One region of the Sebaldella termitidis ATCC 33386 genome, then DNA from elsewhere that is predicted to be linked to it. Evidence: riboswitches for the same ligand, from Rfam matches in the RefSeq annotation. Region 1 holds a riboswitch; the other holds the start of a gene.
The links. A riboswitch is a leader RNA that binds a small molecule or an ion and turns the genes downstream of it on or off. The one in region 1 is predicted to bind thiamine pyrophosphate.
Positions count from the first base shown of each region.

Region 2: it holds a riboswitch for thiamine pyrophosphate, as region 1 does, so the genes downstream of both, thiD (bifunctional hydroxymethylpyrimidine kinase/phosphomethylpyrimidine kinase) here and STERM_RS10150 (thiamine-binding protein) in region 1, are expected to answer to the same signal.

Region 1 covers NC_013517.1:2,187,483-2,195,773, reverse strand. Annotated here, with positions in the region: gene STERM_RS10175 (ABC1 kinase family protein) at 1-1,615, shown strand, start outside; gene STERM_RS10170 (TatD family hydrolase) at 1,883-2,641, opposite strand; gene STERM_RS10165 (ABC transporter ATP-binding protein) at 2,679-3,413, opposite strand; gene STERM_RS10160 (ABC transporter substrate-binding protein) at 3,435-4,418, opposite strand; gene STERM_RS10155 (ABC transporter permease) at 4,435-5,199, opposite strand; gene STERM_RS10150 (thiamine-binding protein) at 5,171-5,458, opposite strand; TPP riboswitch at 5,513-5,599, opposite strand; gene STERM_RS10145 (DUF2188 domain-containing protein) at 5,796-6,026, shown strand; gene STERM_RS10140 (contact-dependent growth inhibition system immunity protein) at 6,141-6,542, shown strand; gene STERM_RS10135 (hypothetical protein) at 6,620-7,000, shown strand; gene glpK (glycerol kinase GlpK) at 7,113-8,291, opposite strand, start outside.
Region 2 covers NC_013517.1:1,255,595-1,263,885, reverse strand. Annotated here, with positions in the region: gene modA (molybdate ABC transporter substrate-binding protein) at 1-90, opposite strand, end outside; gene modB (molybdate ABC transporter permease subunit) at 131-805, opposite strand; gene STERM_RS05720 (helix-turn-helix transcriptional regulator) at 1,001-1,963, shown strand; gene STERM_RS05715 (hypothetical protein) at 2,042-2,569, shown strand; gene tenA (thiaminase II) at 2,636-3,304, opposite strand; gene thiE (thiamine phosphate synthase) at 3,315-3,899, opposite strand; gene thiM (hydroxyethylthiazole kinase) at 3,976-4,806, opposite strand; gene thiD (bifunctional hydroxymethylpyrimidine kinase/phosphomethylpyrimidine kinase) at 4,799-5,617, opposite strand; TPP riboswitch at 5,703-5,801, opposite strand; gene STERM_RS05690 (hypothetical protein) at 6,226-6,462, opposite strand; gene STERM_RS05685 (helix-turn-helix domain-containing protein) at 6,547-7,167, opposite strand; gene STERM_RS21120 (LexA family transcriptional regulator) at 7,337-8,026, opposite strand; gene STERM_RS05675 (ABC transporter permease) at 8,074-8,291, opposite strand, start outside.

The DNA of each region.
Region 1 (8,291 bases):
TAATTTTACGGATAATTCCGAAATAAGCGACAAGGAACGTTTGAGACAAATCATAACCATACTCGGAAAACATAAAGCAATAGAAAGCCTTATCACCTCAAAGCATCCCGAAAGAATAAAAGATGCTTTCGAAGAACTGGGTCCTACATTTATCAAAATGGGACAGATGCTTTCTACACGTCCCGACCTCGTTTCGGATGCTCTCGCCGATGAATTTAAAATGCTTCAGGATAATGTAAAAACAGATGATTTTTTCGTGGTTAAATCTATTATCGAAAGCAGCTTCGGAGTCCCTGTAAATAATATTTTCAATACCATCGAAGAGATCCCTGTTGCTTCTGCATCAATGGCACAGGTACATGCTGCCACACTGAAAGACGGAACCAAAGTAGCTGTAAAAATTCAGCATGCAGGAATAAAAAGTATGATGCTTAATGATATCTCACTTTTTGAAAAGGCTCTGCCTTTTTTCAAAATAGCTCCTACAAGTAAAATTATGGATCCTGCTGCTCTTATAAAAGAATTGAAAAAATCCTGCGAAAATGAACTGGATTTTACCGTGGAAGCCAAAAATATACATTTATTCTACAAAAATAACAGTGATCTTGATTATATGGACTGTTTGAGAGAATACCCGGAATATGCAAAAGAAAATATCCTTGTTATGGACTTTGTTACCGGAATAAAAATAACTGACATTGATGACCTTAAGGCACAAAATTATGATATTAAAAAAATTGCTCAAAATCTGGTTAACAACTATATGAAGCAGGCTTTTGAAGACGGATTTTTTCATGCTGATCCACATCCGGGAAATATTGTTGTACGTAACGGGAAAATTACATTTCTTGATTTCGGTATGATGGGTGTTATGAGCGACAGTACGCTGAAAAGACTTAATGATCTCCTTTATTCCATATATATCGAGGATACGGAAGAAATGACAAATGCTGTACTAAAGCTGTGTATAAAGCGGGGAAAGGTAGACAGGGACAAGCTTAACACTGAAATAAAAGATTTTTATTATACATATATAGATGGAGTTTCCCTGAAAGATATGAAATTTCATATTGTTATTGCCAAACTTACTGCTATATGTGCAGAAAATAACCTGAGTCTGCCTGAGGAAGTAACAATGTTTATGAGAGGGCTTCTGAATATAGTAGGTGTGGTAGAAACTCTGGATCCTGAAATCACTCTGATATCTGCCCTGGGTCCTTACATGGAAAAATATATGGCCAATAAATTCAATCCTGTTAAAGAACTTAAGGATTATCTGAAAAGCCTGTATGATTTAGGAAAAGTTACCCCTAAAATCCCCGTAAAACTGGCTGATGTTCTGGATAAGCTAAAAGACGGCACTCTTGAGGTAAAAGTAGAGCATAATCATAACAAGCTCGAAAAGATGTTTGACCAGCTGGATTATATTACCAATAAAATAGTAATAGGAATGCTCTTGTTTGCTCTCATTGTAGGATCCTCGATACTTGCTGATTCAGGAAAGCAGAGTGAAACACAAAGCATAATGTCTATTATCGGTATTATCGGCTACATTGTAGCAGCTATCTTTACTGTAATTCTTATTATTTCTCTTTTCAGAAATAAATATAAATAACATACTTTCACTATAGATATTGATAGTACTTAATTATATGACAATGATATATTACCGGAAAGAAATTATTGAAATTCTGACTTTTTAGTTTTGATTTCCTTGATTTCTTTTTTTATTCAGTATCTGTTTTTACAGCCGGCAATAAATCTTTATTACAGAATTTTGAAACGATATACAAAAAAACTATACCTGTTAAGTAAGGTATAGTTTTGAAATTAAAGCAAAAAATAAAAAACTTCGTTTATATTTTTTATTATTAAAATACAATCAGTCATTTTTTATATTAAATAAAACACATGCATTTCTATTGGCAATCTCCAAGATTTCCTCTTTGCTTTTCGAATAAATCTTTGTTAAAAAATCTGCTGTTTTCTCAGTCATTGAAGGAATACCAATCTCTCCTCCGTATTCCCAAGGCCCGTCACTTTCCAGCGTGATAATCTCCAACGGAATATTTCTCACAAATTTTTCATACTCTTTATTATAAATTACATCCGGAGATACAGAGATATTCCATCCGTTTCCTTTTATCTTTTCAAGAGCAGACAGATCACCCTCAAACCAGTGAAATAAAGCTTTCTTTATCTTATATTTTTCCAGCTCCCTTATTGCATATTCCCCACTGTCCTCTATACAGTGAAGATTAACCGGAAGATCAAGCTCTGCTGCCAGTTTCAGAAATCTTTCGAAAATGATTTCAGCCTTTTTTAAAATATCAGCTTTCTTTTCCATATCTTCTATTTCCAAAAGATTAAAATACGGAAGACCTATCTCGCCTATTGCCGATATTTCTGAGACATTTTCCCTGATCTGTTTTTCTACCAGCTCATAATCACCGTACTTCTCCGGATATTCAGGATGTATTCCCAGACAAACCATGAGATTCGGATATATTTTTTTATATTCTAAAAGAATTTCCCCGCTTTTATAGTCTACAGCCACGCCTGCCACAATATTTCTTCTTATCTCTTTTTCACGCAGCTCGGCAGGCAGCTGTTCAAAATGACAATGTACATCTATATTCAAAATAAATTCCTGCTTTCTGATTTTTTTGCTTACAATATTACACCAGCATATCCATTATTTTTTTCTTATATTCCAAAAATTCTCTTTCCAAAAGGACATCTGTATTTCTCGGCTTTGATATCTGTATCTTGATTTCTCCTTTTATCACTGCCGGATTCTTGCCGAGAACTATTATTCTGTCTGAAAGATACACTGCTTCATCTATATCATGTGTAATAAATAAAACAGTATGTCTATGCTTTTCGCAGACTTCAAGCAGAAACTGCTGCATCTCGCTTCGTGTTATTGCATCTAGTGCACCAAATGGCTCATCAAGCAGCATTATATCACTGTCTACCAAAAAGGTTCTGAGAAGTGCCGTCCTTTTTTTCATACCGCCGCTTAACTCATAGGGATATTTCCCCTCTTCTCCGGAAAGCTTAAATTCGGGAAGAAGTTTTTTTATTCTTTCATTCATGGTTTTTTTATCTGTTTTTTCTATTTCCATGGGAAGGACAGCATTTTTATATAATGTTCTCCAATCCAGCAGAAGGTCATTCTGCGGCATATAGGCAAGCTTTCCCTGATATTTCTCTATATCAGTTCCATCTATTATTACATTACCTGTATAGTTTTTTTCCAATCCCGTTATTATCTTGAAAATCGTACTCTTACCGCACCCGCTCGGTCCTATTAATGTGATAAACTCACTTTCATTTACATCAAATGAAATATCAGAAAGAACCTTTTTTCCGTCATATATTTGTCCGATATTATTCAGCGAAATTTTCATTTTACTCCCTTATCCTCTGTTTTATTGTTCTTTTACAAAATCATTGGTAAATGCCTTTAATATATCAGTCTTTTTATCAATTAATTTATTATCATACAGCCAGTTCATATAATTTTCCCATACTTCCGGTTTCTGTTCTCCCCAATATGCTGCATCTGATTTATACTCTTTTGCAAGAAATTTCTGGCTTTCCATTACCAGATCTTTATTTAGTTCAGGAGCACTTTTCAAAAGGATATTGGCAGCTTGATCCGGATTTTCCCATGAGTACTGATAACCTTTTTTAGTAGCCTGCATAAATTTTTTCACAATATCAGAATTTTGTGAAATCATTTTTTCATTAGTTATAATTACAGGAGTATAATAATCAAGATTTTTATTATAATCACTGAGCTTTATATAATTTACGGGAATATTTCTTACCTTGGCTTCCATTCCTGTCCACGCTTCAAATCCCCATGCAAAATCTATACTGTTCTCACTTGATGCAAAAAAATCCGTATCACCTGATGTTATGATTTTTACTTTTTCCACATCTCCCCCGTCTTTATCCATAAGAGCTTTTAACGTGGCTTTTTCTATAGGAGAACCCCATCCTCCGTATCTCTTATTTTCAAAATCTCTGGGTGTTTTTATTCCTTTATCTTCCTTTGCATAAAAACCGCTTGTATTATGCTGTATAACTGCGGCAATTGAAACAACAGGAATATCCTGAAGCCTTGCCAATGTAACACTTTCCTGATACGATATTCCGAACTGTGCCTTGCCAGATGCCACCAGCTGGTCGGAAGTTCCGTTTCCGGGCTGTATTATTGTAACATCAAGTCCTTCTTCCTCATAATAACCAAGATCCTTAGCCACATAAATGCCGGTATGGTTTGTATTCGGAGTCCAGTCCAGAACTACTGTAATTTTTATTTTCTCCCCGCCCTTTGCATTTTTAGCACTATCTTTACATGATACTGCGAGTATTGTTAAAAATATCAGAATTAAAATTTTTTTCATTTTTTACCGCCTATATCTAAATTTTGTTATTTTTCCATGGAATCAGCTTTTTCTCTGCATATTCCGTAGCCTTAAATACAGCAAGACTAAGTATTATTATCAAAAATATCGAAGCAAACAAAGCATCTGTTCTAAAAGAGCTTATTGCTCTTGTCATATAAATCCCCAATCCTTTTTCCGCACCGAGCCATTCACCTATAACTGCTCCCATTATACTATATACGGCACTTATTTTTAGTCCCGAAAGGAGACTTTGCAGGCTCGCCGGAAGCTTCAGCTTAAAAAAAATCTGTATTTCATTTGCCTTCATTGTTTTCATAAGACTTATCAGCTCGTTATCTATATTATCCAATCCGTCCAGAAAAGACAAAATACACGGAAAAATGCATACTGTAAGCACTATCAGTATCTTCGGCATTATCCCGAAGCCGAACCATATTAAAATAACAGGTGCCACAGCAATAAGAGGAACCATCTGCGATATAAGAATAAGCGGGTAAAGTATATTTCTCAGAAGCCTGAAATATCCCAGAAGTCCGCCTAATATTATTCCTGATATAACTGCTGCTATGAATCCTGCCAGTGCTTCACCAAATGTAATCAGCGCATGTTCTCCCAAAACGGATTTATCATTCCACAAAACACTTATAACATCTGACGGTGAGGGAAATATATATTTTGGAATATCGAATTTTACTGTTATAATCTGTATTAATAAAATTAGTATCAGAAAAAATAATACTGACTGAAATTTACTTCCTGTATTTTCCGATTTTTTCATCTATAGTAACTCCTTCAGGTTTATAATCAATTTTCACTACCGAACATACCCTGCTTGCGCCATATTTTACACATATTTCCTGTGCATCTTTGACTATCTCAAGTAAATCTGCAAGCTCTCCTTCTATTGTTGTTTCCATAGGACCTACTTCATATTTCAGACCTGACTCTGCTATCCTGTCAATGACTCTGTCCACCACATAATAAATATCCTCTTCTTTTACTGTAGGAATTACCTGTAAACTTAAATTAACCAACATTTTTACCTCCTGAAAAATTTATAAAAAAAAGACCTTCACAAGGTCTACTAAGAAATATCTGTATTGTTAACTCCCTTCGCTAGCATTATCTAGAGCAGGTTAAACGGTATTTCTCAGCATTAAGCACCCGTGTTGATTTTAGTATATAACATTTTAGCAATAATAGCAATATTTTTATATAATTTTATACCTGTAGGTTTTATTTCATAGCTGAAAACTAAGCTCTTCGAAGTTGCCGGTCTGATTATTATCCCTTTGGACTTTTACCGTCTTTCTATTTTTTCTCTCTTATGCTATACTAATATTAGCAGGTAATTTCATTTTCTGCTGAATCTTTTTGAAAGGAGATGTTAAATTCATGGGTATAAACCAGCATGTTATTCTTGAGGACGAAGAATGGCAGGTTAAGGGTGACGGAAATATGCAGGCTACAAAAGTTTTTGATTCACAGGAAGAAGCTGTAAGCTACGCAAAAGAAATATCAACATATGAAAAGTCGAAACTCATTATTCATGATGAAGATGGTGAAATCTGTAAGAAATACGATTACATGAAAGAACCGCAGTAATCTCCTGAAGATTTAAGCACTTCTCTGTGGTGAATTTACATTGGGGGATTGTATCAAAGTTTCTTTTGATACATCCCTTTTAGTTTACTAACATATTTAAAAGAGGTAAGTATTTTGAAAAATGATTATATGAACAGTTCATTGGAAGAACTTCAAAACTGCGTTTGGAAGAAACCGGAATACAATTCGGCTCTTATCACAAACTGCCACAGATTACGCAAAATTCCTTTAAAAGATCTTAGCATAGAAAATATAAGAATGCTTGTCGGTCAGAAAATAGGGCTGAAATATCTTGTTCCGCTTGCGTTGGAGTTCCTTGAAAATAATTACTTCTGCAGCGGTGATTTTTATAACGGCGATCTGTTATATGCCGTATTGGGTATAGAATCTGATTATTGGGACAAAAACTATGCTCTTTTCCAGCGTTTATCCGATGTTATGTTCAATCTTGAAGAAGATTACAAAACATATTCAAAAAAAATTCTGCCAAAATGGAAAAAATTATTTACCAAGTAAAGTAAAAATTTCTGTTTTTGAAAAAATTTCATTAACAAAGTAATATTAATAAATTACTATATTTAAAGGAGCGTCTCATGCGTGACAATAATAACCTCAAATTTACATATTCCATATTATTTGTTTCAGGAATAGCATCCTGCATACTTATATTTATGTTTTCTTTTATCCCCTCTGCTGCTGTTCTTACATTTGCACTTGCAGCAAAGTCAAAGCTTCCATATGAAGAAGCCCCGCCTCAGGGATTGAAAATAATGATTCTTACCAGTGCTGTCCACATTGCTGCTTCTGTTTTATTTTTGGCTCCTCTTGTATTTGCATTTATCATACCTGACAGTATCAGAATATTTCTTCAGCTCTCAAGTATTATATTACATTTTTTATTTAATATTATAATTTTGATTTTTTACATTGCAGGATTAGTATTTGTAAAAAAAGAATATTATAATATTGACTGATTTATATATACGGATATTTATTTTAAAATCCATAAAAAAAACAGAAAATATATATATTTTCTGTTTTTTTACTTCATAAACCCTGAAATAATCAAAAAGTATTTTTATTCTTTCAGCTGTCTTCTCTTTCCCAGTTCCTTACTCTTTCTACGGCTTTTTTCCATCCTTTGTAATATTTATTGCGTTTTTCCCTGTCCAGCTCAGATTTAAATTCTTTATTTAATTTCCAGTGTTTCTTTATATCATCTTTATCTTTCCAGAAGCCCACAGCCATACCGGCAAGATAAGCAGCTCCCAATGCTGTTGTTTCTGTTATTTCAGGCTTTAATACTGTTTCACCTATTATATCCGCAAGAAACTGCAGAAGAAACTCATTTCTTACAGCTCCTCCGTCTACCTTGAGCTTTGTAAGAATAAGACCAGAATCATCCTGCATAGCCTCAAGAAGATCTTTTGTCTGGTAAGCTATTGATTCAAGAGCGGCTCTGATTATATGATTTGCATTTGATCCTCTTGTCAGTCCCAGTATACCGCCTCTTGCATACATATCCCAATATGGTGCCCCCAGTCCTACAAAAGCCGGTACTACATATACTCCTCCGTTATCTTCTACCTTTTTTGCGAAATATTCTGTATCTGCCGAATCAGCTATAAGTCTCATCTCATCTCTCAGCCACTGAACAACTGCACCTGCCACAAATATACTTCCTTCAAAAGCATATTCTACTTTTCCGTCAAGTCCGATTGCAATTGTAGTAAGCAGACCATTTTTAGATCTTATAAATTCATGCCCTATATTCATCAGCATAAAACATCCTGTTCCGTACGTACTCTTTGTATCACCTTTTACAAAACAGGCCTGTCCGAAAAGAGCTGCCTGCTGATCTCCGGAAATTCCGGCAATAGGAACAACTGTTGTTGTATTTCCTCCGCCTCCGAGAGATGTTTCGCCATATATCTCACTGGAATTTTTTACCTCAGGCAGCATTGATTTTGGTATTCCCAGCTCTTTCAGCAGTTTATCATCCCATTCCAGAGTTTTTATATTGAAAAGCATCGTTCTTGACGCATTTGTATAATCAGTCACATGAACCTTTCCTCCGGTAAGCTTCCATACAAGCCACGTATCTACCGTACCGCAGAGAAGCTGTCCGCTGTCTGCCCTTTCCCTTGCCCAGGGAACGTTATCAAGAATCCACTTGATTTTTGTTCCTGAAAAATAAGCATCTATTATTAAACCTGTATTTTCTTTTACATATTCCTCAAGTCCTCTTTTTTTCAGTTCCTCACA
Region 2 (8,291 bases), 930 kb from region 1:
TGCTGTTTCTGCCGCATCTTTTCCGCCTCCGCACCCGGCTGTCAGAATTACAATACCCAGCATCAGCAATATCCCCAATAATTTTTTCATTATACCTACTCTCCTTTATATTATTAATTTATTACCAGATTTATTCCGAACTTTTCTTCGGTGTTTCATCTCTTTTCAGAAGTCTGTTAGTTATCAAAACAAGTGACATACTTATTATCATAATAAGTATTACAAGCATATTAGCTGTCTTGTTATCTCCGCTTCCGATAGAGAAATATATTAGGAGCGGTATTGTCTGTGTCTGACCCGGAATATTCCCTGCCACAATCAGTGTAGCACCGAATTCACCCAATGCCCTCACAAATGCAAGTATAATCCCGCCGATTATCCCGTTTAATGCTATCGGTATTATTATAAACCAAAAAAGCTTCAGCTCACAGGCACCATCCACTCTTGCCGCATCTTTTACATCCTCGTCCACATATTTGAAAGCATTTTTTGCATTTTGATATATCAGGGGAAAGCTCACTACTATTGCTGCTATACATGCTGCCTGCCAGGTAAATAATATATTTATACCAAAATTTTTATATAAAAACTGTCCAAATACACTTTTTCTGCCGATTCCGAGCATTATCAAATAACCCACCACTGTGGGCGGAAGTGCTATCGGCATAAGAAATAATGTTTCCAGTATGCTTTTTCCTCTAAAATCATGTTTATTAAAAATATACGCTGTAATAATACCCAGAAAACTGGTTATTAACGTTGAAATCCCCGTAATCTTCAATGATAATAATATTGCCTCATACATTAAATAAGCCTCCGCCTTTTATTAAATCTATCTTCTCATAATCTTACATCACTTTTCGTCATGTTTCGTTACGTTTAATACATTATAGTTAGGAAAGAATAATTTGTCAAGAGCGCAATACTCAAATAATTGCAATTAACCCCCAAAAAAGCTATAATAAATAAAAAACTTATTCACGGGGAAAGGTTGGATTATATGGATAATACTAAGGCTCTTACTGTGCAGGATGTGGCAGATATACTGAAAATTGCCAAAAATACAGTTTATGAACTGGTAAAACGAGGCGAGCTTAATTCTTACAAGGTCGGAAGAAAAGTTCGCTTTACCCTGAAAGATGTGGAATCCTATATTGAAAATTCAAAAAAAATACAAAATCCCGGAAGAAAAGAAAATACTGCTCTTTCGGATTTATATACCGATACTTTCGGCGGTCTTGCAAAGGTTCCCGCAAGCAACGAATTTATAGTCTGCGGGCAGGATCTTATGCTGGATATTCTGACAAGCTATATGGGAAAATACTGTAAGAATATATCTGCACTACGTGCTTACATAGGCAGCTACAGCAGTCTTGTGGCTTTGTATAACGGATATATACAGGCAGCTACCACTCATTTATGGGACGGTGATACAGGACAATATAATGTTCCCTTTGTCAGAAGGCTTCTTCCTGGAATACCCGCCGTTATAATTCATCTTACCTGCCGGACACAGGGATTCTATGTAGCCAAAGGCAACCCCAAAGATATAAACTCATGGGAAGATCTTAAACGCAGAGATATTACAGTCATTAACAGAGAGAAGGGAGCCGGCTCACGTGTTCTTCTTGATGAACATCTCCGTCTTATGGGTATTTACGGAAGCTCGTTAAACGGTTATGATAATGAAACACAATCCCATCTTACTGTAGCAAGCACCATCAGCAGAGGCGCAGCTGATATCGGGGTGGGAATAGAAAAGATAGCTTCTCAGGTGGAGGGCATCGACTTTATTCCGCTTCAGAAAGAACGATACGAGCTGGTAATCAAAAAAGAAATTTTTGACACTCCTGTTGTACAGAGTATTTTAAAAATTCTGCGTTCTGATGAATTTAAGTCTGAATTCAAAGATATCGGCGGTTATGATATAAGTGAAATGGGTGAAATTATCGCTTTGACATAAAAAAATAAAAATATATTTTATTGTCTCTTTTATATTATTATGTTAGAATTATTCTAAATTTATATTAGGAGGTTATTGATGAAAAAACTGTTAATTTTTCTTACGATGTTCTTTTTAGTTATGAGCTGCGGCAAGCCTTCATCGCAGAAAGCTTTTGAAAACCGTATGTCAGATATTAAATCGGCTGACCAGATCAAAGCTAAAGAGCTTATTAACAGCTCTGACAGTCCTGCTGTCCAAAAATTTGAGAATTTTTATATGAATTTTTTCAAAAAAATTGAGTACAAGGTATTAAGTGCCGAAGAAAAAGGAAATGAAAGTGTTCTTCAGGTAGAAATAAAAGCTCCAAATGTGCTGGAACCTTTTATTGACATTTTTAAAGAAGGACTCAGCCTGGCCTTTAGCGGGGCTACTGAAGAGGATATGGATAAATTTTTTAACGACAGTATGAACAATATACTGGAAAGCAAAGATCTGAACTATATGACGGGTACTGTTCCGGTATATATGGTAAAAACTGACGGAGACTGGGAAATCGACACAGAGAAAAGTACTGATTTATTTGTATACCTTACAGGCGGATTAAGCACTTTTGCACAACAATAACAAATGAATATATAAAAAACAGGCTTTTGACGGTATTTCGCCAAAGCCTGTTTTTTTGCGTAACTGTTAATAAGACATTTTCATTCTGTAAGCCATATCCCAGAATAAAAATTCAAATTCTATACTTGTTCTGAATATGTCTTCTATTTTTTTCAGTTCTTTTTCTGTTTTATTTTCACACAGTAAGTCCAAATATTCATAAAACCAGCTGAAAGATTCTCCGAATTCCTCACTTGCATAAGTATCTATCCATTTTTTATAAAAATTATCTTCCGGTATATCTCCATAGCTCTGTTTTAGTCTTTTGGCATAGTCATGATAGGACCATGCACATGGAAATACCACGGCAATAATATCTGCCGTCGTACCCGAATAAGCAGTAGCAAGCATATTTGAAGTATATGCCTTGCTGAACAAAGACTGGACAGTATCCTCCGCCTCTTTTTCAGTTATCCCGAAATCTGCCATATACTTTCTGTGAATATCCATTTCATCATATAGTATATTATGCTGAACTCCTGAAAATTTTGTCATATATTTTTCTTCATCACATTTTATTGATCCTGCTGCGAATACTTTTGCATACTCTATCAAATACCTGTAATCCTGAAGAAGATAAAACTTAAATTTTTCTTTCTCAAGTGTTCCCTTACCCAGCTCCTGTAAAAAAGGATGCTCGTAACAATCCTCCCAGACTTTTCCGGCTTTTTCTTTTAGTGTATTTGAAAATGACATGTTATTCCTCCTATTTTAAAGCCAGCTTCAAAGCTGCTTCTTTTATATTTTTTTCTCCTAATATTGCTGAAACCACAGCTATACCGTCTGCACCTGCACAAAACAGTTGTCCTGCATTCTCTGCATTTATTCCCCCTATTGCTACTACGGGTATCTGTACTTTTTTCTTTATTTCCCCAAGCTCTTCAAGATTTACATATTTTGCATCCAGCTTAGTATCTGTGGGAAACATTGCTCCTGCTCCCAGATAATCCGCACTTTCTCTCTCTGCCTTTTCTGCTTCGGAGGTATTTGAAACGGATATTCCCATTATCTTATTCATACCTATTAATTTTCTTACTTCTCCGGCAGGCAAATCCTCCTGACCTGTATGTACGCCATCTGCATCTGCGGCTATTGCTATATCTACCCTGTCATTTATTATCAATGGCACATTATAATAACCCGTTACCATTTTTATTTTTAAAGCCATATTATAAAATTCCGCTGCTGAAATATCCTTTGCCCGCAGCTGTACTATTGTTACCCCTCCCTCTATTGCCTCTGTCACTTTCTTTTCTGCGGTTTCTAATGTCATAAAACTGGTGTCTGCCACAAGATACAAAGAATAATCAATTTTTTTTTATTTCAGTTCCGTATAATACATCTTTTCCTTTCATCTGTATTCTCCCTCATCTTTCAAAAATTTTGGCATTTTCTTCTATATTCTTTCTGCTGGTATTATAAATCTGATCAATAAGTGCTGTCCTGAAACTCCCGCTTCCCCGGTTTCCTGCTTCATTAAAAGCTTTTTCTCCCGCAAGTCCCATATACAGGATTCCTGCTGCTGTCCCCAGCAGCAGATCATTACTGACACTGCAAAATACTGCTGTCAGTGATGTGGTCATACATCCTGTTCCCGTAATATCCGACATCATTCTATGTCCGTTTTCCACATATATGACCCTTTTCCCGTCTGAGATAATATCTTTTTCACCTGTAGCAGCTACTACACAGCCGGTTTTCAGAGCCAGTTTCTTTATCTTCTCGCAGATAATTTCCTCTCTTATATTTTTATCATTTTCAGAAACATCCACTCCCTTTGCTCCGGAGCTTACTCCTGAAATAAATAATATTTCAGATACATTGCCTTTCAGAACAGACGGTCTCACTTCTTTCAGAATTCTTGCTGCAGTTTCATTTCTGAGAGTTCCTGCTCCTGCACCCACAGGATCAAAAATTACCGGAATATTCTTTTTCTTTGCTGCTTTACCGGCAGTTATCATTGATTCTATAGTTCTTTTATTCAGCGTTCCCATATTTATTACCAGTGCCGAAGCCAGAGAAACAATATCCTCAGCTTCTTCAGGATCATCAGCCATCACGGGAGATGCCCCGGCGGCAAGTGTAATATTAGCACAGTCATTAACTGTTACATAATTGGTAATATGATGAATAAGAGGTTTTTCTGTTCTTACCGCATCAGGATATTCCTTTATTATATCTGTTAGTTTTTTAGTCATGATTCCCACCTCCGTTTTCAAGTCCGTTCTTATATAAAGAATAAAAATGATTGGTAGGACCATGTCCTTTTCCTATATTAAGCGAATGTCTTATAGCTGTTGTCACATAAATTTTTGCTTTTCTCACAGCATTTTCCAGCCCCATTCCCAACGCAAGATTTGAAGCAATTGCTGATGAATAAGTACAGCCCGTTCCATGTGTATTTTTTGTATTTATCCTTTCCGAGTTAAAATAATAATAATCTTTTCCGTCATACAAAATATCAAGTGCTTCCTTCTCAAGATGCCCGCCTTTTACCAGTACATTTCTGCTTCCCATTTTATGTATTTTGGCTGCTGCCTTCTTCATATCTTCGGTATTTTCAATTGTAATCCCTGCTATTCTTTCCGCCTCGGGAATATTAGGCGTAAGCAGATCGGCCGCCGGAATTATTATGTCTATCAAAGCTCCTACAGAATCAGGATCCATTAGCGGACATCCGTTTTTTGCATACATTACAGGATCTGCCACTACATTTTGTGCCTTATATTCCGAAAGCTTTTCTGCCACAGCTCTCATACTCTCCTCTCCGGAAAGCATGCCTATTTTCACAGCATCTGTTCCAATATCTTCAAAAACTGCATCAATCTGTTTCCGGATCATATCAGGGCTTATATTTTGAATGTCAATAACCCTGCTGGTATTCTCTGCTACTACAGAGACAATTACACTCATTCCAAAAAGTCCGTGCGCCGAAAAAGTTTTCAAATCTGCCTGTATTCCTGCTCCTCCACTGCAGTCAGAGCCTGCGATACTTAGAATTTTTTTCATTTGTTCCTCCTAGGTAAAAAATTTATACAAAAAAAACTTCCCCCTAAAGGAAAGTTTTTTATTTATATATATGATAATTTCTACCTCAAAATAAAAGACTGCTTCCCTTCACCAGTGTTAACTGACAGGTTCAATGGGTCAGGTTTAACCTTCTCAACTGCAAGCAGTCCCCCCGCAAAAATATTCAATTTTATTAAATAAAAAAAGGTGCCTCAAAAATAAAGAAAGCACTTAATCAAAAAAATGATATTCTAATAACTGCTTCCCTTCACCAGTGTTAACTGACAGGTTCAATGGGTCAGGTTTTAGCCTTCTCAACTGCAAGCAGTTCCCCCGCATATATGTTGATAGTTTAGCACTAGAATACTTATTCGTCAACTTTAATTTCAGTTAACTTCTACATTTTCTGCATTTATAATTTTATTTAGATTTTCCTTATGATTTCCTTTATGATCTGTAGAATTTGTTCAACAAAAACTTTTTTATAATATTATTTTTTCAAAATTTCTCATAAAGTTTAATATGTATTGTTTGAGCTTCACCAAAATTTCCCGGAAAAAGAAAGAATACACAGACTAATTTCTGTGTATTCTTTATATAATATTTTTCTAAATAGGCTGAAAAAACTCACTTATATCCACATCAAGAACATTCGCCCATTTCATAATTGTAGAAAGATTAGGATAATTCAGATTATGTCTGAGTCTGTACAAGGTATCATTTGCCCGTGAATCCAGATCTTTTTTTCTGATTTTCGGAAGATTCTCCTTTTCTCTTTCTCTGTTTCTTTCCTGAAGAATTCTTTCGACATTTGCTATAAGTCTGAAATTTGTATTCCTTTCCACCAAAACCACCCTTTCCGAATTGACTTTTAGTTTCATTATTAATATTATACACTTTTAGTGTAAAAAGTCAATTATAAATTAAAACTAATAAATATCAGTATACTTACCTATTACGTAACCAATTATTTTACTAGTATCCGGTATTTCGGCATTTTTGACAAGAAAATAATATTTCCCGCTGTTTTCAGTCAGCTTATCAAGATATATCCCGTTTTCTTCTGGATAAAGAATATATTTTCCCAGACATTCCTCTGTAAAACCAGAATTTTCTCTTAATTTCAAAATCAAATAATCGTCTTTCAAAAATTTATTTTCCAAAAAATCTTTTTCAAGCTTTATTGCCAGCACTCCTTTTATATTGGAGTAAATAACAGGTATATGCATATAGCTTTCTGTTTTTTCCCTGTAATTCAGGACATTTTCCGTTTCAAGAACAGGAATACTCTCAATTGCACTGACATTCATTTTCAGTACTTTAAATAACTCAGGATATTTTTCAGACAAATATAACTCTATAAACTCTACTTTATCATGAAAATCCAGCTCCAAAGCTTCTGTAAACTTAACGATATCATTAAGCTTTATTTCTCTTCTCCCTTTATGAATCTCATTAACATAAGAAACAGATTTATCCAGATATTTTGCTATCTGTGAAAATCTCTGTCCCCTTTCCTCAATATGTCTCTTTAACAAATCTAAAAACATTTCATCCCCCTGTAATATTTTTTGTATATCATAGCATATTTTTAAAAAAAATACAAAAAAACATAATGTTTCTATTAAGTTAATTAATATATTTATTCGATAACTATCTATTACTCTGCATTCGATTAATTACAAATCTATTATTTTATCAGTATATTAAGTTTTTAGATTATTCCAGATATCTTATAATCTGTCTTACACGCCCCGTACACTGGATTTTTTCAATATTTTCACCTGTAATAACTATGGGATTAAGCTTATTATTAATACATCTGAGAATAACTACCTCTTTAAAGTACTCTACTCTTCTCAGAAATAATTCATTATTATGCTTCAAAACACAGATTTTGTTATTCATAAGATATAATTCACCGCAGCTTTCAGGATCCATAAGAAGCATATCCTTATTTATAAACTCGGGTTCCAGTTCATTTCCGTATATCTTTATAAAAAAGCTGTTTTCAGAAACAGAATCTGTTTCCGGAATACTTATATATTCCTCTTTTTCCAGTTCATTCAAAAGTCCCAGTCCTGATTCCACAATAGCCTTCAATGGAAATTTTAATATTCCTGAGCCTTTTGGAGTGTTTTTTGAATTTTTTTCTTTTAATTTCAAATATTCTTTTTGAAAATTTTCGGGAAGACGTCTAAATTCTTCATAATTCTCTATATTTTCTTTATCTTCCTCCATTACATCAAAAATCATATAAAACTTTTCCAGAAAATTTTTGGAAGGTCTTTTGGTATTATTCAGTACACTGCTGATATACTGCGGCGTAATCCCCAGTAATCCTGCCAGATCCGTCATACTCATTCTGCCCTTTAGATACTTTTCCAGTATTTCTCCTGTATTTAACATTCCAAACACCCGCTCTTTCAAAAGAATTTTATATATCCCTTTATATATTACTGTTTTTCATAAGGCTGTCCCGAAGAAGCCGGTGCCTTTGCCTTCCCTACAAAGCCTACCAAGGCAAGCAGTGTCAGTACATACGGAATCATCGCCAAAAACTGCTGCGGAAAGTTCGGATAATGGATCTTTAACTGGACCTCCAGTACACTTCCAAAGGCAAATAAGAAACTCGCAAGCATTGCTCCCCAAGGCTTCCACTTTCCGAATATCA